DNA from 3 places in the Nocardia sputi genome. Region 1 is predicted to be linked to each of the others. Evidence: riboswitches for the same ligand, from Rfam matches in the RefSeq annotation. Region 1 holds a riboswitch; each other region holds the start of a gene.
The links. A riboswitch is a leader RNA that binds a small molecule or an ion and turns the genes downstream of it on or off. The one in region 1 is predicted to bind S-adenosylmethionine.
Positions count from the first base shown of each region.

Region 2: it holds a riboswitch for S-adenosylmethionine, as region 1 does, so the genes downstream of both, M8859_RS07670 (rhodanese-like domain-containing protein) here and M8859_RS34020 (ABC transporter substrate-binding protein) in region 1, are expected to answer to the same signal.
Region 3: it holds a riboswitch for S-adenosylmethionine, as region 1 does, so the genes downstream of both, M8859_RS19915 (aminotransferase class V-fold PLP-dependent enzyme) here and M8859_RS34020 (ABC transporter substrate-binding protein) in region 1, are expected to answer to the same signal.

Region 1 is NZ_JAMFLC010000037.1:30,416-36,852, forward strand. It holds gene M8859_RS34000 (carotenoid biosynthesis protein) at 1-17, shown strand, start outside; gene M8859_RS34005 (LppM family (lipo)protein) at 71-853, shown strand; gene M8859_RS34010 (glycosyltransferase family 2 protein) at 889-2,055, shown strand; gene M8859_RS34015 (hypothetical protein) at 2,083-2,790, opposite strand; SAM riboswitch class I at 3,176-3,269, shown strand; gene M8859_RS34020 (ABC transporter substrate-binding protein) at 3,390-5,009, shown strand; gene M8859_RS34025 (ABC transporter permease) at 5,012-6,016, shown strand; gene M8859_RS34030 (ABC transporter permease) at 6,160-6,437, shown strand, end outside.
Region 2 is NZ_JAMFLC010000004.1:131,755-138,191, forward strand. It holds gene M8859_RS07650 (DUF456 domain-containing protein) at 1-236, shown strand, start outside; gene M8859_RS07655 (amidohydrolase family protein) at 240-1,115, opposite strand; gene M8859_RS07660 (FAD-dependent oxidoreductase) at 1,200-2,663, opposite strand; gene M8859_RS07665 (Rv0361 family membrane protein) at 3,043-3,492, shown strand; SAM riboswitch class IV at 3,556-3,672, shown strand; gene M8859_RS07670 (rhodanese-like domain-containing protein) at 3,687-4,103, shown strand; gene M8859_RS07675 (O-succinylhomoserine sulfhydrylase) at 4,100-5,314, shown strand; gene M8859_RS07680 (RpiB/LacA/LacB family sugar-phosphate isomerase) at 5,369-5,815, opposite strand; gene M8859_RS07685 (type 1 glutamine amidotransferase family protein) at 5,922-6,437, shown strand, end outside.
Region 3 is NZ_JAMFLC010000015.1:67,081-73,517, forward strand. It holds gene M8859_RS19910 (Pls/PosA family non-ribosomal peptide synthetase) at 1-2,220, opposite strand, end outside; SAM riboswitch class IV at 2,746-2,859, shown strand; gene M8859_RS19915 (aminotransferase class V-fold PLP-dependent enzyme) at 2,907-4,226, shown strand; gene M8859_RS19920 (Uma2 family endonuclease) at 4,300-4,743, shown strand; gene M8859_RS19925 (flavin reductase family protein) at 4,772-5,323, opposite strand; gene M8859_RS19930 (YbaK/EbsC family protein) at 5,402-5,878, opposite strand; gene M8859_RS19935 (2-oxo-4-hydroxy-4-carboxy-5-ureidoimidazoline decarboxylase) at 5,933-6,247, opposite strand.

The DNA.
Region 1 (6,437 bases):
CACGCCCGGTGCGGTAGGCCGACGCGCGCGGAGACCGGCGCGTTTCATTCCGGGCGGATGGACTGGCACGATGTCACCCGTGCAGCCGAGTCCCGTCACCACGAAGCCCGATGCTCCGCAGCCGCCGCAGCGGCGGGGTTCACGCCGCGGCGTGCGCGTTGCGGCGGCCGTTCTGCTCGCGGCGATGCTGGCGCCGATGCTCGCGGGCTGCCTGCGGGTTCAGGTATCGATGGGTGTCTCGTCCAACGACCGGGTGTCCGGACGGATCGTCGCCGCCGTGGTGCCCGCCGACCCCGGTGACAAGGGCCCGCAACTGAAGGCGCCCGAGACGCTGGCCGCGAAGGTGCGGGTGGAGCCCTACGCCCAGGACGGGTACTCCGGCAGCCAGGTCTTCTTCGAGGATCTGTCCTTCGGTGAGGTGCAACAGCTCGGCCAGCTGTCCGAGCAGACCCAGGGCATGTTCCAGTTGCAGTTCCAGCGCACCGGCGACCTGGTCGGCCTGACGGGGCGGGTGGATCTGAAATCCGTCCCGCCGCACGGCTCCGACGTGCAGTTCACTATCGCTTTCCCGGCTCGCGTCGCCAAGACCAACGGCAGCCGCGAGGGCGACAACGTGGTCTCCTGGAAGCTCCCGCCCGGCGATGTCTCCACACTGCGCGCCGAGGTCAGCTACGCCGACCCGAACACCCGCTCGTTCGCGGGCTGGGCAGGCATCGTCGGCGGCATCACGCTCGCGGTGGCCGCCATCATCGCCGCGATGGCGTACATGGACCGCAACCCCGCCCCGCCCGGCGCTCCGGAAGTCGGCTTCTCCCTGAGCCGCTGGTGGCGCACGGTGACGCAGAATCGCTGAGCGGCAGGTCGGTGCGGCGGGATAGCGTGGCGCGCATGGTGAGTGCCGACCTGCCGAAGACGTTGCGCGCGAACTCGATCCTGCCCGCCGGCGCTACCGCCGTAGCGGCGCTCGGCGCGGGCATCGCGCTATACAACCGGATCACCGTGCAGCGGCTGGCGAATACCCCTGCGACGGTGATCGAACCGGTCACCGTCTGCGTCCCGGCGCGCAACGAGGCCGGGCGGCTACCCGATCTGATCGGCGACCTGCGCGCCCAGGTCGGCCTACCGCGCATGGCGGTGCGCATCCTCGACGACGCGTCCACCGACGACACCGGCGCCGCGGCCCGCGCGGCGATCGGCGACGACCCTCGTTTCACCCTGCTGCGCACCGAGTCCGACCCGCCGCCCGGCTGGACCGGGAAGGCCGCCGCCTGCGCGCGGCTGGCCGAGGAGGTGTCCACGCCGGTGCTGATCTTCCTGGACGCCGACGTGCGGCTGGCCCCCGCGGCGCTCGCGGCGGCGGTCGGCGCGCTGCGCAGACGAGGAGCGGCGCTGGTCTCGCCTTGGCCGCTGCAAGAAGCGGATTCGATGGCGGAGGCCCTCGTGCAGCCCCTGCTGTGCTGGTCGTGGGCCTCGACGCTGCCGATCGCCGCGGCCGACCGGAGCCTGCGGCCGTCCACGGCGGTGGCCTGCGGCCAGTTCCTGGTGTTCGACAACGCCGTGTACCGCGCTGCGGGTGGCCACGCGGCAGTGGCCGGGAGCATCACCGAAGACCTCGACATCGCCCGTACGCTGCGACGGGGCGGGCACTCGACCGTTCTGGCGGCCGCGGGACCGCTGGCTCGAACCAGGATGTATCACGGCGCCGCCGAACTGGACGCCGGCTACACCCGGTGGCTCTGGTCGGCCTACGACGGCACGATCACGGGCGGAGCGGCGGTGGGACTGCTTGCCGCCCTTGCCTATTGGGTGCCGCCCGCGGCGGCCGTGCTGGGCCGGGGCTCGGCCCGGCGGACAGGTGTGATCGGCTGGCTCGCCGCCGTCACCGGGCGGCTGCTGGCCCGCTCGACCGAAACCGGCGGTCCGCTGCGAGGCTCCGATGTGCTGGCCGCCGCGGCGCATCCGGCATCAGTGGCGGCGTATCTGCTGTTGTGGGCGCGTTCGCATCGGGCCCGCCGCCGCGGCACGGCGCGCTGGAAAGGTCGCTCGCTCGCTTGAGCCGACCGTGCCGCGGCGGCCGCGACCTCACGGCACCGCGGTGATTCCGACCGTCGGCAGGAAGAAACAGGACTTGGCGCCGTTCTGAACCGTGCCGAACACCGCGGCCAGCACGGTGCCCTTGCCGGTGTCCACCGGAATCGCACGCACCCCGCCCATCGGGAGGGCCGCGACGAGGAAGTCCCGGATGGCCTGCTCGGCGCCCGGCCGCAGGTCCGCTGGGACGGCCGCAGGAATCATCGCGCGGGCGATCTCCGACAGCGGCCCCATGGCGGCCGTGCCGCTGCGGCCGGTACTCAGGTTCAGCCAGGCGACCTGCATGCCCGCGGTGTTCGGGCCGTCCGGTCCGAGGCCGTAGGGCACGAAGGTGAACATGGCCTGCCCGGATTTGACCGCACTGAGGTCCAGGCCGGGGATCTGCACGGTGTTCTTCGGCCACGGCCCCGGAATGGCGCCCGCGACAGCGGGCGCCAGACCGGCCGTGGTGTTGTCGAGGCAGAACGCGGACGCGGTCGGGTAGGCGAACGGCTGGATGCCGAGCGCACGCAGCGCGTCGACCGCGGCGTGATAGGCGCCGAGCAGGTCACCGGGGGCGGCGATCGGCACGACTTGGTCGGAGAACGCGGGAATGGTCGCAACCGGGGCCGCGAGCGCGGCGCCGGGCCCGGCGAGCACGAGGGCGATCGAACTGGTCGCGACAGCGGACAACTGGGTCAGACGGCGCAATATGGTCACGAAACCTCCTCATCGGCGGAACGATCGAGGGGCACAGTACTCCGGCAAACGCGCCCAGCAGCCGGGATTGCGCACAGCAATTTTGCGGTGAGTCTCGTTTGCCCGGAACGGGAGACTTGCGGGGCCGACCTGTGTCCCGGCCCCTCGGCGAGAACCGTATGCTGCATCGAGCCGCCGACTTTCGGCTGGACGCCCTCGGTGATCACGCGACCGGCGCGCACCCGCGCTCGACAGAGCAGCGCATGCCTGGTTACTACAAAGACCCGATGAGACCGCGTGGGACAAGATCTACGCTCACGGTGATTAGTTTCCTTGTTCCAGCCTTCGCTTGCTGGGCATCATGATTCGGCTCGACCCTGACACCCGCTGACGGGAGGGTTGACGCCAACCATCCAGAGCGACTGAGAGACCTGGCTCGTCGACGTCGCAGCAACCCCCCGGTCACCGGGTGCGGGTGCTTCCGCCGGGACCGATGGAGGAACCGAAGTGCTCGAACCGCGCCGCCGCATTCCCAGCCGACCGTTGCCGACCGGCGTCGCGGACACCGAGTCGTACCAGGGCGAGCTACTCGCCCGCACCGAAGTATCTGGAGTTGCCTCGTGATCCCAACCCGTCACCGAATCGCCGCGCTGGCCTGTGCGCTCGCCGCGGCCGCCACCGTGGCCGCCTGCGGCAGTGATTCGGCCGCGCCAGGCGCCGACGCGGGACCACCGCAGCCGGGCGGCACCTTGCGCTACGGCCTGTCCCAGGCGCCGACCTGCTCGGATCCGGCGCAGGCCGGTACCAACCAGACGCTGTACGTCGCCCGGCAGATCGTGGATTCGCTGACCGACCAGGAACCGGCGACCGGCGAGCTGAAACCGTGGCTGGCACAACGCTGGGAAGTGAGCCCCGACGCGAAGGTGTTCACCTTCCACCTGGCCGACGGCGTCACCTTCAGCGACGGCACGCCGCTCACCGCGGACTCGGTGCGCAACACCTTCGACTCGATCGTGCGGCTCGGCTCGGGCAAGGCGCCGCTGGGCAGCAGCTATCTCACCAACTACGTCGGCACGACCGCGGTAGACCGGCGCACCGTCCGGGTGGAGTTCAGCAAGCCCAACGCGCAATTCCTCCAGGCGTCCTCGACCACCCAGCTCGGCATCCTGGCCGACGCGACCACGAGCAAGCCCGCCGAGCAGCGCTGCCTCGGCGACAACGTCGGCAGCGGGCCGTTCACCTACGCCGCCTACCGCCAGGACGCGGCGGTGACGCTGGCCAAGCGCACCGGCTACCACTGGGGCTCGGCGGTGTTCGCCCATCGCGGCGAGGCCTACCTGGACAAGATCGAGTTCACCGTCGTGCCCGAATCCGGGGTGCGCACCGGCAGTCTCGCCTCCGGGCAGCTGGACGCGATCAGCGACGCGCTGCCGCAGGACGCCCCGCAGATCGAAGCGGCGGGCGGACGCGTGCTCAGCACCGCCAACCCGGGAATTCCGTTCGGATTGCAACCCAACGTCACCCGCGGTCCGCTGCGCGATCCGGCGGTGCGGCACGCGCTCTTGCCCGCGATCGATCGCAAGCAACTGGTGGACACCGTGCTCGGCCCGCAGTTCGAACCCGCCACCAGCGCGCTGGCCGGCACCACCCCTGGCTACACCGACCTCTCGGCGCACCTGGCCTACGACCCGGCGAAGGCGCGCACTATCCTCGACCAGGCCGGGTGGGCGCCCGGCGCGGACGGCATCCGGACGAAGAACGATGAGCGGTTGAGCTTCTCGGTGCTCTTCAGCCAGGTGTTCGCGGGCAACCAGGCGATCCTCGAACTGGTCCAGCAGCAGCTGCGGCAGGTCGGCGTCGAGCTGAAACTGGACCTGGTGTCGGTGGCGGAGACCACCGCGCGGCAGAACAGCAAGGATTTCGACACCGCCTACTTCAACACCACCCGCGCCGACGGCGACATCCTGCGCACCTCCTTCGGACTCGACGGGCGCAATCTCAATGTCCGCGGCCCGATCTCGTCGCTGGACGACGCGTTGAACGGCCAGCTCGACACGGTGGACCCCACGGCACGAAACGGGTTCATCCGCACCGCGCAACAGCAGGTCCTCGAGGCGGGGTTGTTCATCCCGACCGTCGAGCTGTCCCAGGCCATCGGAGCGGGCCCGAACACGCGGGATCTGAAGTTCGAAGCGTCGGCGCGCTTGCAGTTCTTCGACACCTGGCTGAGCGGACGATAGTCATGGCGCGCTACTCGGCGCTGCGGGTGCTGCAGGCGATCTGGGTGCTGTGGGCGGCGTTCACGCTGTCGTTCGTGGTGCTGTACCTGCTCCCGGCCGATCCGGTCTCGATCGCGGCCGACGGCGGCGGAGCGGGCACACCGGTGGACAAGGCCGCCATCGCCGAATTGCAGGCCCGTTACGGGCTGGATCGGCCGCTGTGGGAACAGTACTGGACCGCACTCGGGCACGCCGTTCGCGGTGATCTCGGGCATTCCATCGCGACCGGGCAACCGGTCACCGGCGCGATCGGCGACGCGCTGCCCGCCACGCTCGAATTGACCGGCGCCGCCCTGCTCTTCGCGGTCGTCGGTGGCGTCTCGCTGGCGTTCGCGGCGACCCATACCCGTCGACCGTGGCTGCGCAGCGCCCTGGCGGCGTTGCCGTCGCTGGGCGTCTCGGTGCCGACGTTCTGGACCGGACTGCTTCTGCTGCAGGTGTTCTCGTTCCAGTTGCGCCTGGCGCCCGCGTTCGGCGGGCACGGTTTCGCGGGCACGGTGCTGCCCGCGCTCACCCTGGCCCTGCCGATCGGGGCGGTCATCGCGCAAGTGCTCACCGCCGGGCTCGAAACCACCTGGCGCCAGCCGTTCGTCGACGTGGCGCTGGCCAAGGGCGGGTCGCGCTGGTGGGTGCAGCGCACGCACGTACTGCGCCCGGCCAGTGTGCCCGCGTTCACCATCGCGGGCGTCCTGGTCGGCAACATGCTCGCCGGATCGGTGGTGGTGGAGACGGTCTTCGCCCGCCAGGGCGTCGGCCGGCTGACCCAGACCGCGGTGCTGGCGCAGGACATCCCGGTGGTCCAGGGCATCGTGCTGCTCACCTCGGCGGTTTTCGTCAGCGTGAATCTCGCGGTGGACCTGCTGTACCCGCTGCTCGACCCGCGCATCGCGGCTCGCTCCCGCGGTGCGAGCGGCGAGTCCGCGCAGACCGCCGTCGACGCCGCCGAGGAGGCGATCATTCGTGCCTGACATGGCTCCCGCTCCCAGGACCCCCGCACGCCCGCTCGGCGCGCCGCTGCCAGAGGGGGTGAGATCTCGTGGTTGACGTGACCGAGGAACGGCGCGCAGCGGTACTGTCCGGCATCCGGCGACCGACCGTGAGCTGGAAGACGCTGCGCCGCAATGCCGGACTGCTGGTCGCGGGGGCGGTCGCGCTGCTGGCGGTGGGATGGGCGCTGGCGCCGTCGGTATTCGCCGGTGGCGACCCGCTGACCGGCGTGCCCGCGCAGAAGTTCCAGGCCCCCAGCGCCGAGCATTGGTTCGGCACCGACAATCTCGGACGCGATCTCTACACCCGGATGGTGCACGGCGCCGGTCTTTCGCTGACCGCCACCTTGTCCGCGGTGGGCATCGCGCTCGTCGCCGGGTCGCTGCTGGGACTGCTGGCGGG
Region 2 (6,437 bases), on a different contig from region 1:
TCCTGCTCGGCGCGATCCTCGGCGTCGTCGGCTTCTTCGTCATTCCGGTGGTCGGCCTGTTCATCGGTTTCGTGCTGGGCGTGTACCTTTCGGAACTCCAGCGGCTGCGCGTCAACCAGCAGGCCTGGCAAGCGACGGTACACGCGCTGAAGGGCGTCGGCCTGTCCATCCTGATCGAGCTCTTCGGCGCGCTGCTGGCCATCGGTGTCTGGATCGTCGGCGTCTTCGCCGTCTGAGCGCTACCGATCGATGGCGGGGAACGGAATGGTGTCTCCCGCACGGCTTCCCGGGAGTTCGTCGCGGTGCAGCCGGAGAGTCGGCGGTTCCGGGCGGTACAGCGGCAGCGTGGGGGCGGGATCGTCGCTGACGGTGCGCTCCCGGGCCGGAAGCCGGTAGAACGCGCGGGCGTTGTCCTCCAGCACCGCGTGCATGTCGGTGCCCACCACATCACAGAGCAGATCGACGTCCGAGTCCCGGAACGGGCGTCCGGCTCGGGTGCCGGGCAGATCGGTGCCGAACATCAACGCTTCGGGATTCACCGCGTGGATACGGCGCAGCGTGTCGGCGACGTTCATCGCGACCCGGCCGAAACCCGTCGCCTTGACCTTGGCTCCGCGGTCGACGAGATCGAGCAGGAAGGGCACGCCTTCCGCGGACATGCCCAGGTGGTCGACCGACAGCGCGGGCAGCTTGGAGATGACCGGTTGCAGCGAAGCCAGCATGGTGCCGTCGATGTAGACCTCGACGTGCCAGCCTGCCAGCTCGTAGGCGCGCAGCGCCTGCAACGTCATCCCGGTGATGTCGGTGGCCGCGCGCTTGAGGTTGAACCGCAGCGCGCGCACACCTACCCGGTCCAGTTCGAGGATCTCCTCGTCGGTGGCGTCCAGATCGAGCCGGGTGACGCCGACCCAGCCCTCGCCGAGTTCGGCGAGGGCGGCCTTCAAATAACTCTGGTCCGTGCCCTGGAACGACCCGCTGACCACCGCGCCGCCTCCGATGTCGTATCGCGACATGCGCTTGCGGTAATCGGCGATGGTGAACGGATCGGGCAGGTAGCCCTCGTTCTCGGCCAGCGGAAACCGCGGGTCGAAGATGTGCAGGTGGGCATCGAACACTTGTACAGAATGCCTCAGTGTCGGAATTTCCGCTGCCACAGCGGGGGTGCGGCGGTGGCAGCGGCGTCGGTCACCGCGGTGTGATCAGACCTTGTGCGGCTCGCTGGCGCGCAGCATGTCCTCGCGCTCGACGACCTTGACCCGCTCGCGGCCCTCCGGCTCGCCGAGCGAGCGTTCGTGCGCGTCGAGGCGGTACCAGCCTGCCCAGGTGGTGAACGGAATGCCCTTGCTCTCCAGGAACTCGGTGACGGCCTCGGGCTCGGGTTGCTCGGCCGGGGCGAAGCCGGGAGCGTCGTCCAGCAGGCAGGCGATGGTCTCGTTGGCGTCGCCCTTGGTGTGGCCGATCAGGCCGACCGGGCCGCGCTTGATCCAGCCGGTGACGTAGGTGGCGGGCAGGTAGCGCTCGGCGCCGTCGGCGTTCTCGTCGGCGATCACGCGACCCGCCTCGTTCGGCACGGTGCCCGCCTGGTCGTCGAACGGCAGCTGGGTCAGGTTCTGCGACAGGTAGCCGACGGCGCGGTACACCGCCTGCACGTCCCAGTCCTTGAACACGCCGGTGCCCTTGACGTTGCCGGTGCCGTCGAGCTGGGTGCGCTCGGTGCGCAGGCCGACGACCTTGCCGTTCTCGCCGAGCACTTCGGCGGGGGATTCGAAGAAGTGCAGGAACAGTTTGTGCGGCCGGTTGCCGACGTCGCGGATGGCCCACTGCTCGAGGGTGTTGGCGACCATGTCGACCTGCTTGGAATGACGGCGCGCGGCTTCGGAGCCCTCGTCGTAGTCGATGTCCTCGGGGTCGACGATGACTTCGATGGTGGGGGAGTGGTCGAGCTCGCGCAGTTCCAGCGGGGTGAACTTGGCCTGGGCGGGTCCGCGGCGGCCGAAGACGTGGACCTCGACGGCCTTGTTCTCCTTCAGGCCCTTGTAGACGTTCGGCGGGATCTCGGTGGGCAGCAGCTCGTCGCCGGTCTTGGCCAGCACGCGGGCGACGTCGAGCGCGACGTTGCCGACGCCGAGGACCGCGACCTTCTCCGCGTCCAGGGGCCAGGTGCGGGGGACGTCGGGGTGGCCGTCGTACCAGGAGACGAAGTCGGCGGCGCCGAAGGAGCCGTCGAGATCGATGCCGGGGATGGGCAGCGCCCGGTCGGCGTTGGCGCCGGTGGAGAAGATCACCGCGTCGTAGAAGGCCCGCAGGTCGTCGAGAGTGATGTCGGTGCCGTAGTCGATGTTGCCGAGCAGGCGGACCTGCGGCTTGTCCAGCACCTTGTGCAGGGCGGTGATGATGCCCTTGATCCGCGGGTGGTCGGGCGCGACGCCGTAGCGGATCAACCCGAACGGCGCGGGCATCCGCTCGAACAGGTCGATGCTCACCTCCGCATCGGACTTCATCAACGCGTCGGCGGCGTAGATCCCAGCCGGCCCGGCGCCCACGATCGCGATGCGCAGCGGGCGGGTCCTCGCGGTGTGCGCGTCAGGCCCGGAGGAGGAAGCCTGCGTCACCACGGAGGGCTCGCGCACACCGCCATCCGATACTTCACTCTGTTCGGTCATCTCTTTACGCGCACCTTTATGGTCGAAACAATTAATGACGTCTGGGCTTAGCTTAGGCTAAGTTGACGCACCGGCTCGGTCGCACCCGTCCGGTGCGGACGCCGGCGTTGCCGGCTCGTGGCTGCACGGTGCTCCGTTCGCCGCGGCGATGAGCTGCCGATTCGCTATGACAGCAGGCCGCCGTCCCGCGATTCTATCGGGATGGTCCATACCGCCCCGCGTCGGTGCGTGAACTCGGCGGATGCCATCGCATGTCACATTCCTCGCTTACCCGCTCCCGCGCCGCCTATCGCGCCCCGCCCGCAGCTGGTCCGCGCCGCCACTGTCTCGAGCCGGGGCCGAGCGCTCGATACCGGCGCCGACCAGGGATCATCGAGCCATGACCGAACAGCAGCCGACCGCGGGCGAGGACGAGATCATCCGGGTCGATCAGACCGACAAGCGCTCCGCGGCCCCGTTCGTCGCGGCAGCGGTGGTCGCGGTGATCGTGCTGATCGCGATCGTGCTCGGTGGCGTGCTGTCGCCCGCTGAGAAAAATGTCACAGAAGCCGACCGCATCGTGGCGGCCGTGCGCAACTTCGTCGACGGCTCCAACCGGAGCGACATCGTGCCGCCGCCCGGCACCGCGTGCCAAGGATTCGACGCCGACCGCTCGCCCCTGGCGGGACAGGACGGCGCCGGAAAGCCCGTCGAGATCGCGAAAATCGACCCGCCGATGGTGGACGGCGACCGGGGCAAGGCGACCGTCACCACGACGGTGGACGGCAGGGCGGCCACCTCCACCTGGATTCTCACCAGATCCGGCGACAAGTGGCTGGTCTGCACCTGAGCGTTCCCGCAGTGTGAGCCATCGTTTGACACGATGACCCGGGTCGGTGCAATCTCAGTCGAAGGTCATGAGAACCAGTGTCAAGCCCCGGCATTACTGGTCGGCAACCCTCCTCCGCGGTGGGGTGCTCCGGGTGACGACCTGGCGGCGCCTCGGTCCCGGGCGCGGCAAGTGCGGATTCGCAGGAGGTGCACATGAGTTATGCCGGTGACATCACTCCGCAGCAGGCATGGGAACTGTTGCGGGACAATCCCGACGCCGTCCTCGTGGACGTGCGGACAGAAGCGGAATGGAAGTTCGTCGGCGTCCCCGACACGAGTTCGATCGAACGGCCGACCGTGCTGATCGAGTGGGTCGATTCCACGGGCGCCCGCAACGAGGCCTTCGTCGAGCATTTGAAGCAGGCGCTCGACGGCCACGACCCCGAGGCCCCCGTCGTCTTCCTCTGTCGCTCCGGTCAGCGTTCGGTGGGCGCGGCGATCGCCGCCACGTCGGCGGGCTACCGCACCTCTTACAACGTGCTCGAGGGCTTCGAAGGCCCTCTCGACGAATTCGGGCATCGCGGCGGCGCCGGCTGGCGCGCCCTCGGACTGCCCTGGCGGCAGTCGTGATCACCGGCGGCGCGTTCGACAAGCCGCTGCCCGACGGCGTCGGCCCCGCGACGCTGGGCGTGCGCGGCGGGCTGCGGCGCTCCGGTTTCGAGGAGACCGCCGAGGCGCTCTATCTGACCTCCGGCTTCGTCTACGAGAGCGCCGAGGCCGCCGAGGCCGCGTTCACCGGCGAGGTCGAGCACTTCGTCTACTCCCGCTACGGCAACCCGACGGTGGCCATGTTCGAGGAGCGGATGCGCCTGATCGACGGCGCCGAAGCGTGCTTCGCGACCGCGAGTGGCATGTCCGCGGTGTTCACCGCGCTGGGCGCGCTGCTGAAGGCGGGTGACCGGCTCGTCGCCGCGCGCAGCCTGTTCGGCTCGTGCTTCGTGGTGTGCAACGAGATCCTGCCGCGCTGGGGCGTGGAGACCGTCTTCGTCGACGGCGAGGACCTCGACCAGTGGGAGCAGGCGCTGTCGGTGCCCACCCAGGCGGTGTTCTTCGAGACGCCGGCCAATCCGATGCAGACCTTGGTCGATGTGCGCCGGGTGACCGAGCTGGCGCACGCGGCGGGCGCGAAAGTCGTGCTCGACAACGTGTTCGCCACTCCGCTGCTGCAACGCGGCTTCGAGCTCGGCGCCGACGTGGTGGTCTACTCGGGCACCAAGCACATCGATGGGCAGGGTCGGGTGCTCGGCGGGGCGATCCTGGGCGCGAAGGACTACATCGACGGTCCGGTGAAAACGCTGATGCGTCATACCGGCCCCGCGCTGAGCCCCTTCAACGCGTGGACGCTGCTCAAGGGCCTCGAGACGATGCCGCTGCGGATACGCCATTCGGCGGAGGCCGCCCTGCGTATCGCCCGCTTCCTGGAAGATCATCAGGCGGTCAGCTGGGTGCGCTACCCGTTCTTGGCGTCGCATCCGCAGTATGCCCTGGCCACCAGCCAGATGAGCGCGGGCGGCACCGTGGTTACCTTCGAGCTCAACGCCCCCGAGCACGAGGCGAAGAAGCGCGCTTTCGAGGTTCTCAACCGGTTGCGCGTGGTCGATATCTCCAACAACCTCGGTGACGCCAAGACCCTGATCACGCACCCGGCGACCACCACGCACCGCGCCATGGGCCCCGAAGGCAGGGCCACCATCGGTCTGACCGACGGCGTCGTCCGTATCTCGGTGGGCTTGGAAGACGTCGAAGACCTCCTCGCCGATCTCGAGCACGCCCTCTCCTGATCCCGCCGCGCGCGGGCAAGGGGTCAGGGGAATCTCGGGCAGCTGTGCGGCGTGTCAGGAGCGCCGTTCCATCTCGGCGAGATGGGCGATGTTGGCCTGGTCGTCGGGGGCGGAGCTGGGTTCGGTCGTGAACCACGCGTCCAGTATTTCGCGGAGTTCGGCGCTGGAGGTCGAACGCAGACTCAGGGCCAGGACGTTGGCGTCGTTCCAGGTGCGGGCGCCGGCCGCGGTCGAGGCGTCCGCGCAGAGGGCGGCGCGGACGCCGGCGACCTTGTTGGCCGCGATCGAGGCGCCGGTACCGGTCCAGCAGCAAACGACGGCCTGATCGGCCCGGCCGGAGGCGACGTCGCGGGCCGCCGCTTCGCTTGCCCACGCCCAGTCGTCGCGTTCCTCGTCCGATAGCGCGCCGTGCGGCACGATCTCGTGGCCGCGCTTGCCCAGCTCCTCGACCAGCTCCCGAGCCACCCCGGCCCACTCGTCCGCCGCCACCGAGATCCGCATGCACTCAGCGTAGTTCCCGGTTCGCCCAGGCGTCGTGCTTCCTACCCGGCGTTCGACGGCGCTGCGAGGATTGACAGTATGTTGTCAATTATGACAGGATACTGTCATGACCACGAAGACAGTGCACATGGCCGTTTACGACACGCTCGCCGACTGGGAGGTGGGCGCGGCCACCGCGCACATCAACAAGTCGAGCTGGCATCGGGAGCCGGGAACCTGGCAGGTGCGGACCGTCGGCCCGACGGCGGAACCGATCACAACGATGGGCGGGATGCGCATCGTGCCGGACCTCGTGCTCGCCGATCTCACGCCCGCCGACAGCGCGATGCTGATCCTGCCGGGCGCCGAGACCTGGGAGGGGCCGGAGCTGGAGCCGTTCGCCCACAAGGCGCGCGAGTTCGTGGACGCGGGTGTTCCGGTCGCCGCGATCTGCGGGGCGACGTTCGGCTTGGCCGAGGCGGGCCTGCTCGATACGCGCAGGCACACCAGCAATGTCGCGGAATTCCTGCTCTACAGCGGGTATTCGGGCGCCGAGCACTATGTCGACGAGCCTGCCGTCACCGACGGGGACGTGATCACCGCCAGTGCGAGCGCGCCGTTCGAATTCGCGCGCGAGGTGCTC
Region 3 (6,437 bases), on a different contig from region 1:
CGGGAGACTGTGCAGGTCGACGCCCTTGCCGATCTTCGCACCCAGCGCGCGAGCGAACGGCACCATCCACGGCGCACCGGAGAGGTTCTCGGCGCCGCTGGCCGCGGAGAGGCGGACGGCCGCCCACAAGCGCAGGTGCACCGATCCGCCGCGCGGATAACGGCCGGGGCGGATGCCACGCAGCAGCAGGCGCGCGCCTGCCACGCAGATGGCCATGCGGCCGGGTGGGGAGATGAACAGCGCGAACGCGACCAGCGTCCACCACCAGGACAGCTGGGGCAGCCAGGGCAGCGAGCCGGACCAGGCCGCGATGTTGCCGACGATCGCCAGCCAGGTGAGCCACTGCAGCCCGGTGAGGGTGGTGAGGGGGATGGTGGCGAGCACCTGCGCCGCTTGCGCCATCGGTGGCGTCGGTCGCACCGTCCGCTCGGCGACCGCCACCGCGGGCGTGGTCTGCTCCAGCAGGTCGGCGAGCGCGCCGAGGCGGGGATGGTCGTAGACATCGGCGACCGTGATCTGCGGATACCGTTCGCGCAGCGCGGTGACCAGTTGCGCCGCCGCGAGCGAGCCGCCGCCCAGATCGAAGAAGTCCGCGTCGAGATCGCCGACCTCCGCGCCGAGGATGGAATCCCACAGCCCCGCAACCCACTGGGCGGTGCCGGTCAGGTCGTTGTCGTCGTCGTCCTCGGCGGCATTGGGCAGCGGCCAGGGCAGCGCGTCCCGGTCGACCTTGCCGGAGGTGCGGGTGGGCAGCTCGTCGACCACCGCGAGCCTGGGCACCAGCGGCGCCGGGAGTTGTCCGGCGAGGGCGGCTCGCGCGGCCTTGGCATCGAAGTCCGTCCCCGGCCCGGTCAAATAGCCGACCAGGAGCTTGTTGCCCGCCTTCGTGGTTCGGATGGCCGCCGCGGCGCCCGTGACGCCCGGGAGGTGCTGGAGAGCGTTGTCTATCTCGCCGAGTTCGATGCGCCGACCGCCCAGCTTGATCTGATCATCGGCGCGGCCGAGGAAGATCAGCCCAGCGCTGTCGTTGCGGACCAGATCGCCGCTGCGGTAGGCGCGCTCCCAGCCGACGGAGTTCAGCGGGGCGTACTTCTCGGCGTCCTTGACCGGGTCGAGGTAGCGCGCGAGACCGACTCCGCCGATCACCAATTCACCGGATTCGCCCTCGGCCACCGGATTGCCCGCTGGATCCACCACGACCAGATCCCAGCCGTTGAGCGGCAGTCCGATCCGGATCGGCCACCGGCCGTCCAAGCGCGCGGCGCACGCGACGACCGTCGCTTCCGTGGGGCCGTAGGTGTTCCATACCTCGCGAGCCGAATCACCGTTGCCCGCAAGGCGTTCGGCGAGTTCCGGCGGCACGGCCTCGCCGCCGAAGATGAGCAGGCGCACCGCCTCCAGCGCCTCGACCGGCCAGGTCGCCGCCAGGGTCGGTACGGTCGAGACCACGCTGATCTCCCGCCGCACCAGCCAGGGACCGAGATCAGCTCCGGTGCGCACCAGATCGCGTGGGGCGGGCACCAGGCAGGCGCCGTTGCGCCAGGCCAGCCACATCTCCTCGCAGGAGGCGTCGAACGCGACCGACAGACCCGCGAGTACCCGGTCACCGGGACCGATCGGAGCGTCGCGGAGGAACAGGTCCGCTTCGGCGTCGACGAAGGCGGCGGCGTTGCGATGAGTGACCGCCACGCCTTTCGGGGTTCCGGTGGAACCGGAGGTGAAGATGATCCAGGCGTCGTCGCCGGGGCCGGGCAGCGTCGACCAGGTCTCCTCGCGCTGCCGCTCCGCCGCGCGGATGCCCGCGGCGGTGGTCTCGATGCCTTGCGCGGTCACGATCGCGGTGACCTGCGCCTCCCCGAAGACCAGTTGGGCGCGCTCGTCCGGGTCGTCGGCGTCGACCGGCACGTAGGCGGCGCCGGAGTACAGGATGGCGAGAATGGTGACGTAGAGCTCGCGGGTGCCCGAGGGCATGCGCACGCCGACCCGGTCGCCCGGCCGCACGCCCGCCGTGGCGAGGCGAGCCATGGTCTTCTCGATCTCGACGACCAGCTCCAGGTAGGACAGCACGACTCGGCCGTCATCGATGGCGGGGGCATCGGGGTGCGCGAGCGCCGTCGCGGTGAGGATGTCGACCAGCGTCCTGGCCGCCGGCGCGTGATCGCCGCGCGACAACGGACGCGCCGGCGCGTCGACCTCTGTCTCGAGCTCTGTCTCGAGCATGGTGCTCTGTGCACCTCCCATCGACCTGCCTCACACTTTCCTGTTGTTGTGTCATAGCTGGGTTACCAAAGGGCAAACGCCATGCTGGCCAGTTGTCCACGGTACCCGGGGTTGTCGTCGTTTGTTGTTCACCGGACGGCGCGCGGGAGCGGCCGGTGCTGCGGGTGTTGTTGCAGGTGAGCCCGCTATTTACGGCTTTCCGCAGGGCAACGGCTGGTCGGCGGGTCAGTCTCGTGCATTCGCCACGAGATCGCTGAACCGAGGGTGTGATTCCGCTCATCGAAGTGGTCGGTTGCCTCCCGCACGGTGGTGCCGAACGTCGAGTCGCGGATCGCGGCACCGGGCGCGGTGGCAGTCGTCTGTCGCCGAGGGGTCCACGATTTCGCGAGGCAGGCGCGGCTCGCGTGTCTTCGTGGGGGTGCTTGTAATGGCTCCCACATGGTGGTTAGGTCCACGCGGTGCTCGTGGGGGACTCGGGTCGGATGTGGTTGACAGTGCCGGGGCGCTTCTGCCACTCTCGGGTCAGGTCATGAGTGCCAGTGCAAAGCCCCGGCTTGCTGGCCGGCAACCCTCCTCCGCGGTGGGGTGCTCCGGGTGACGACCCGGCCGCCGCCCGACCGGGCGCGGCAAGCGCGGACTCGACGACTCATCTGATCGCGGGTCCCTTAGCCGACGGGATTCACGTGATGACTACTGCCCTCGACAACGCCTGTGCCGCACTCGCCCAGGTCTCCGGTGACCAACTGCGCGTGCCGCTGGTGCAAGGCGGAACGGCGACCTACGCCAACTTCGACTACGCGGCGAGTGCGCCCGCTTTGACGCAGGTCAGCGAGCGTGTGCAGCAGCTGCTTCCGTTCTACGCGAGCGTGCACCGCGGTGCGGGCTACGCCTCCCGGATCTCCACCGAGTGCTACGAGGCCGCTCGCGGGTCGGTCTGTCGGTTCCTCGACACCGCCGACGACCAGGTGGTCGTCTTCACCCGCAACACCACGGACTCGCTCAACCTGCTCGCGTCCTGTGTCCCCGGCGACACGGTGGTGCTCGACATCGAGCACCACGCCAACCTCCTGCCGTGGACCAGGAATGGAAGGCGCGTCGTGCAGGCGGCGGGCACGGTCGAGGAGACGATCGGCAAGCTGGTCGCCGAACTGTGCAGCAGGCCCGCGGCTTTGCTCGCGGTGACCGGCGCCTCGAACGTGACCGGTGAGGTGCTTCCGCTGGAGCGTCTGGCCACCATCGCCCACCAGTGCGGCGCCCGCATCCTGGTGGACGCGGCGCAGTTGGCGCCACATCGGCGGATCAGCCTGCGCGACACCGGCATCGACTATCTGGCGTTCTCCGGACACAAGCTGTACGCGCCGTTCGGTGCGGGTGTGCTGGTGGGCAAGCGGGATTGGCTCGACGCGGCCCAGCCGTACCTGGCCGGTGGTGGGGCGGTGCGCGAGGTGCGTACCGACGGGGCCGAGTGGGCGCCTGCTCCGCAGCGGCACGAAGCCGGTTCGCCGAATGTGCTCGGCGCCGCCGCGCTGGCCGCCGCCTGTGACACGCTCGGTGCCATCGACGCCGAAACCCTTGCCGCGCACGAGCATCGGCTCGCCGACCGCCTCCGCGACGGCTTGGCCGCGATCCCCGGCGTCCAGCTGTTGCGCATCTGGACTGACAGTCCCGACTCCGTCGGCATCGTCGCCTTCACACTCGCCGACTTCGCCCCCGGCCACGTGGCCGCCTATCTCTCCGCCGAGCACGGCATCGGCGTGCGTGACGGACGTTTCTGCGCCCATCCGCTGCTCACCCGCCTCGGGCTGGCCGGCGCCCTGCGCGCCAGCATCGGCCTCGGCACCACCTCCGCCGACGCCGACCGTCTCGTCGAGGCCGTGGACACCCTGGTGCGCACCGGCCCCACCTGGGACTACACCGTCACCAACGGCCTGTGGAATCCCACCCCCGAAACCCGCCCCTTCACCTCCACGGCTCCCGCCGGCGCTGCCCCCTGCTTGGTCGGCTGAGTCCGCGTACGCCCGATCAGGGCAGCGCCGCCGGATACTATCGCCGTATTCGAATCCGAGCTGAGGCGAACTTATGAGCACGCTGCCCGTCTGGGCCACCGATCCGGGGGCCCTCCTCATCACAGAGGAGGGCTACGCGGCGCTTCCCGAAGACATCCAGCGGCAGATCGAGGTGGTCGACGGCCATGTGATCATCTGCCGCAGTGGGACCTTCGAGCACAACAATGTGGCGCGGCGACTGGCCAACGCGTTGGAGCAGGCCGCCCCGGACGAGCCGTGCACCGGAGTAGTGACCGACTTCGAAATGCATTACGTGCGCAGCCGCCTGGGAAGCCCTGGTTTCTCTTTTCGCCGCCCGGACGTGGCGTTGCACCGGTGTATCAATGGCGATCGCAAGTTGACGACGGCGGACGTACTGCTGGTGGTCGAAGTCGTCTCACCAGTGTCCGAGTACGTGCTCCGGCTGACCGGCCCTTTCCCCGTGGACGTCGACTTCGCCACCTTGGACGGGGCGTGAGGCCGGGTGGCGTAGTCGGAATCTACGGTCAGTCGCCCAGGGCGGTGGGGCGGTAGTAGCGGCCGTTGTAGTACAGCAGTGGCGAGGCGGCGGGCTTTTCGTCGGTGTTGTCGTGGACGCGGGTGACCAAGCCGACGACGAAGGTGTGGTCGCCGATGGGGATCAACTGGTGCACGGTGGCGCGCAGCCAGATGGGGGTGCCGTGCAGAACCGGTTCGCCGGTGTCCAACGTGGTCCACAGTGCGCGGTCGGTGAAGCGCTCCTCGGCGGCGCGGGAGAACCGGTGGGCCAGGTGCTGCTGGTGTTCGCCGAGGAAATGGATGACGACGGACTCGGCGTCCAGCATGGCGGACAGGCTGGAGGAGGTGTGCGCGATGTTGAACGAGACCAGCGGCGGATCCAGCGACAGCGAGGCGAAGGAGGTCGCGGTGAAGCCGACCGGCCCCTGCGGCGAGTTCAGCGTCACGACGGTGACGCCCGCCGGATAGTGGCGCATGGACGCGCGATACTGCTCCGCGGTGATGCCGCTCAGATCATCGGGAATCTGTAGTCCCGTCTCCGGCCGTGGTGCGTCGGTCACATGACGAAACTACGCCCGGACGCCCGAACCGCGCGGGGTGTGTGGCCTTCGGCATGATTTCCGCGGCCCGGGCCCGAGTCAGTCCACGTCGATCGGAAGACCCGCGGTGATCCGCAGCAACTGTGGGAACGACGTGCGGAAAATGGTGTTCGGGTGCCCGCCCGCGGCCCATATCTCTCGATGGGCGGCCAGCGCGTTGTCCACCCAGGTGGGAAGGTTGGTCGGGTGGCCGACCGGCGCGACGCCGCCGATGGGCTGACCGGTCACTTCGCGCACCATATCGGCGGGGGCGCGGGTCAGTGTCCCTTCCAGGCGCGCACCGGTCTTCGCCAAGTCGACCTGGTGCGCGCCCGAAACCAGTAGCAGCACCGGGTCGTCGTCGAGCAGGAATACCAGTGATTTGGTGATCGCCCCGACATCGACGCCGAGTGCGCGCGCGGCATCCGCGGCGGTGTGCGTCGGTTCCGGCTGGGCGACGATGAGACCGTGATGGCCCCGTGAGATGAGGGTGTCCGCGACCCGGCAGGCGACCGGGGGCAATGACGACCTGCGCATCTCACCAGGGTAGAGCGATTGCGGACCGTACGCCGGGCGAGTCGCGCCGCCCGCTCAGTATTCCGGGTATCCCTCGCTGGGACCGAGCATTCCGGCGATGCGTTCGCCGGTGATCCGCGCGAGTTCGGTCACGTCGCGCGAGGAGACCGCTTCGTGCGCAACCGCTTCGAAGGCGCGGTCGACATCCCGCGGGGACAACGCGAGCAGTTCGGCATCGGCCTTGCTCAGCAGTGCCTCGCGGTCCCGGTACGGGCGAGCGTCGGCGAGTGTCGCCGCCCACGTCACGTTGCAACAGCATTCATACAGCGCGTGAACCGCGCGACCGCGGGGCATTTGGTTGAATCGGTCGAGGCCGATTCCGCGATGCATCAGCACAGTGTCCTCCGAACCCGATGAATGAGGTTTGCTGACCTGCTCATGATCCGCTTTTCTCCGAACCGGGAACCAGTAGATCACTGCGAATTCGCACAGCCTTTACACTCGCGCGACTTCCTTTGCGAGTCGCGCACGCCGGGACGTTTCCCGGGTCGGAATACCGGCCGCGACGAGTCTCGATACG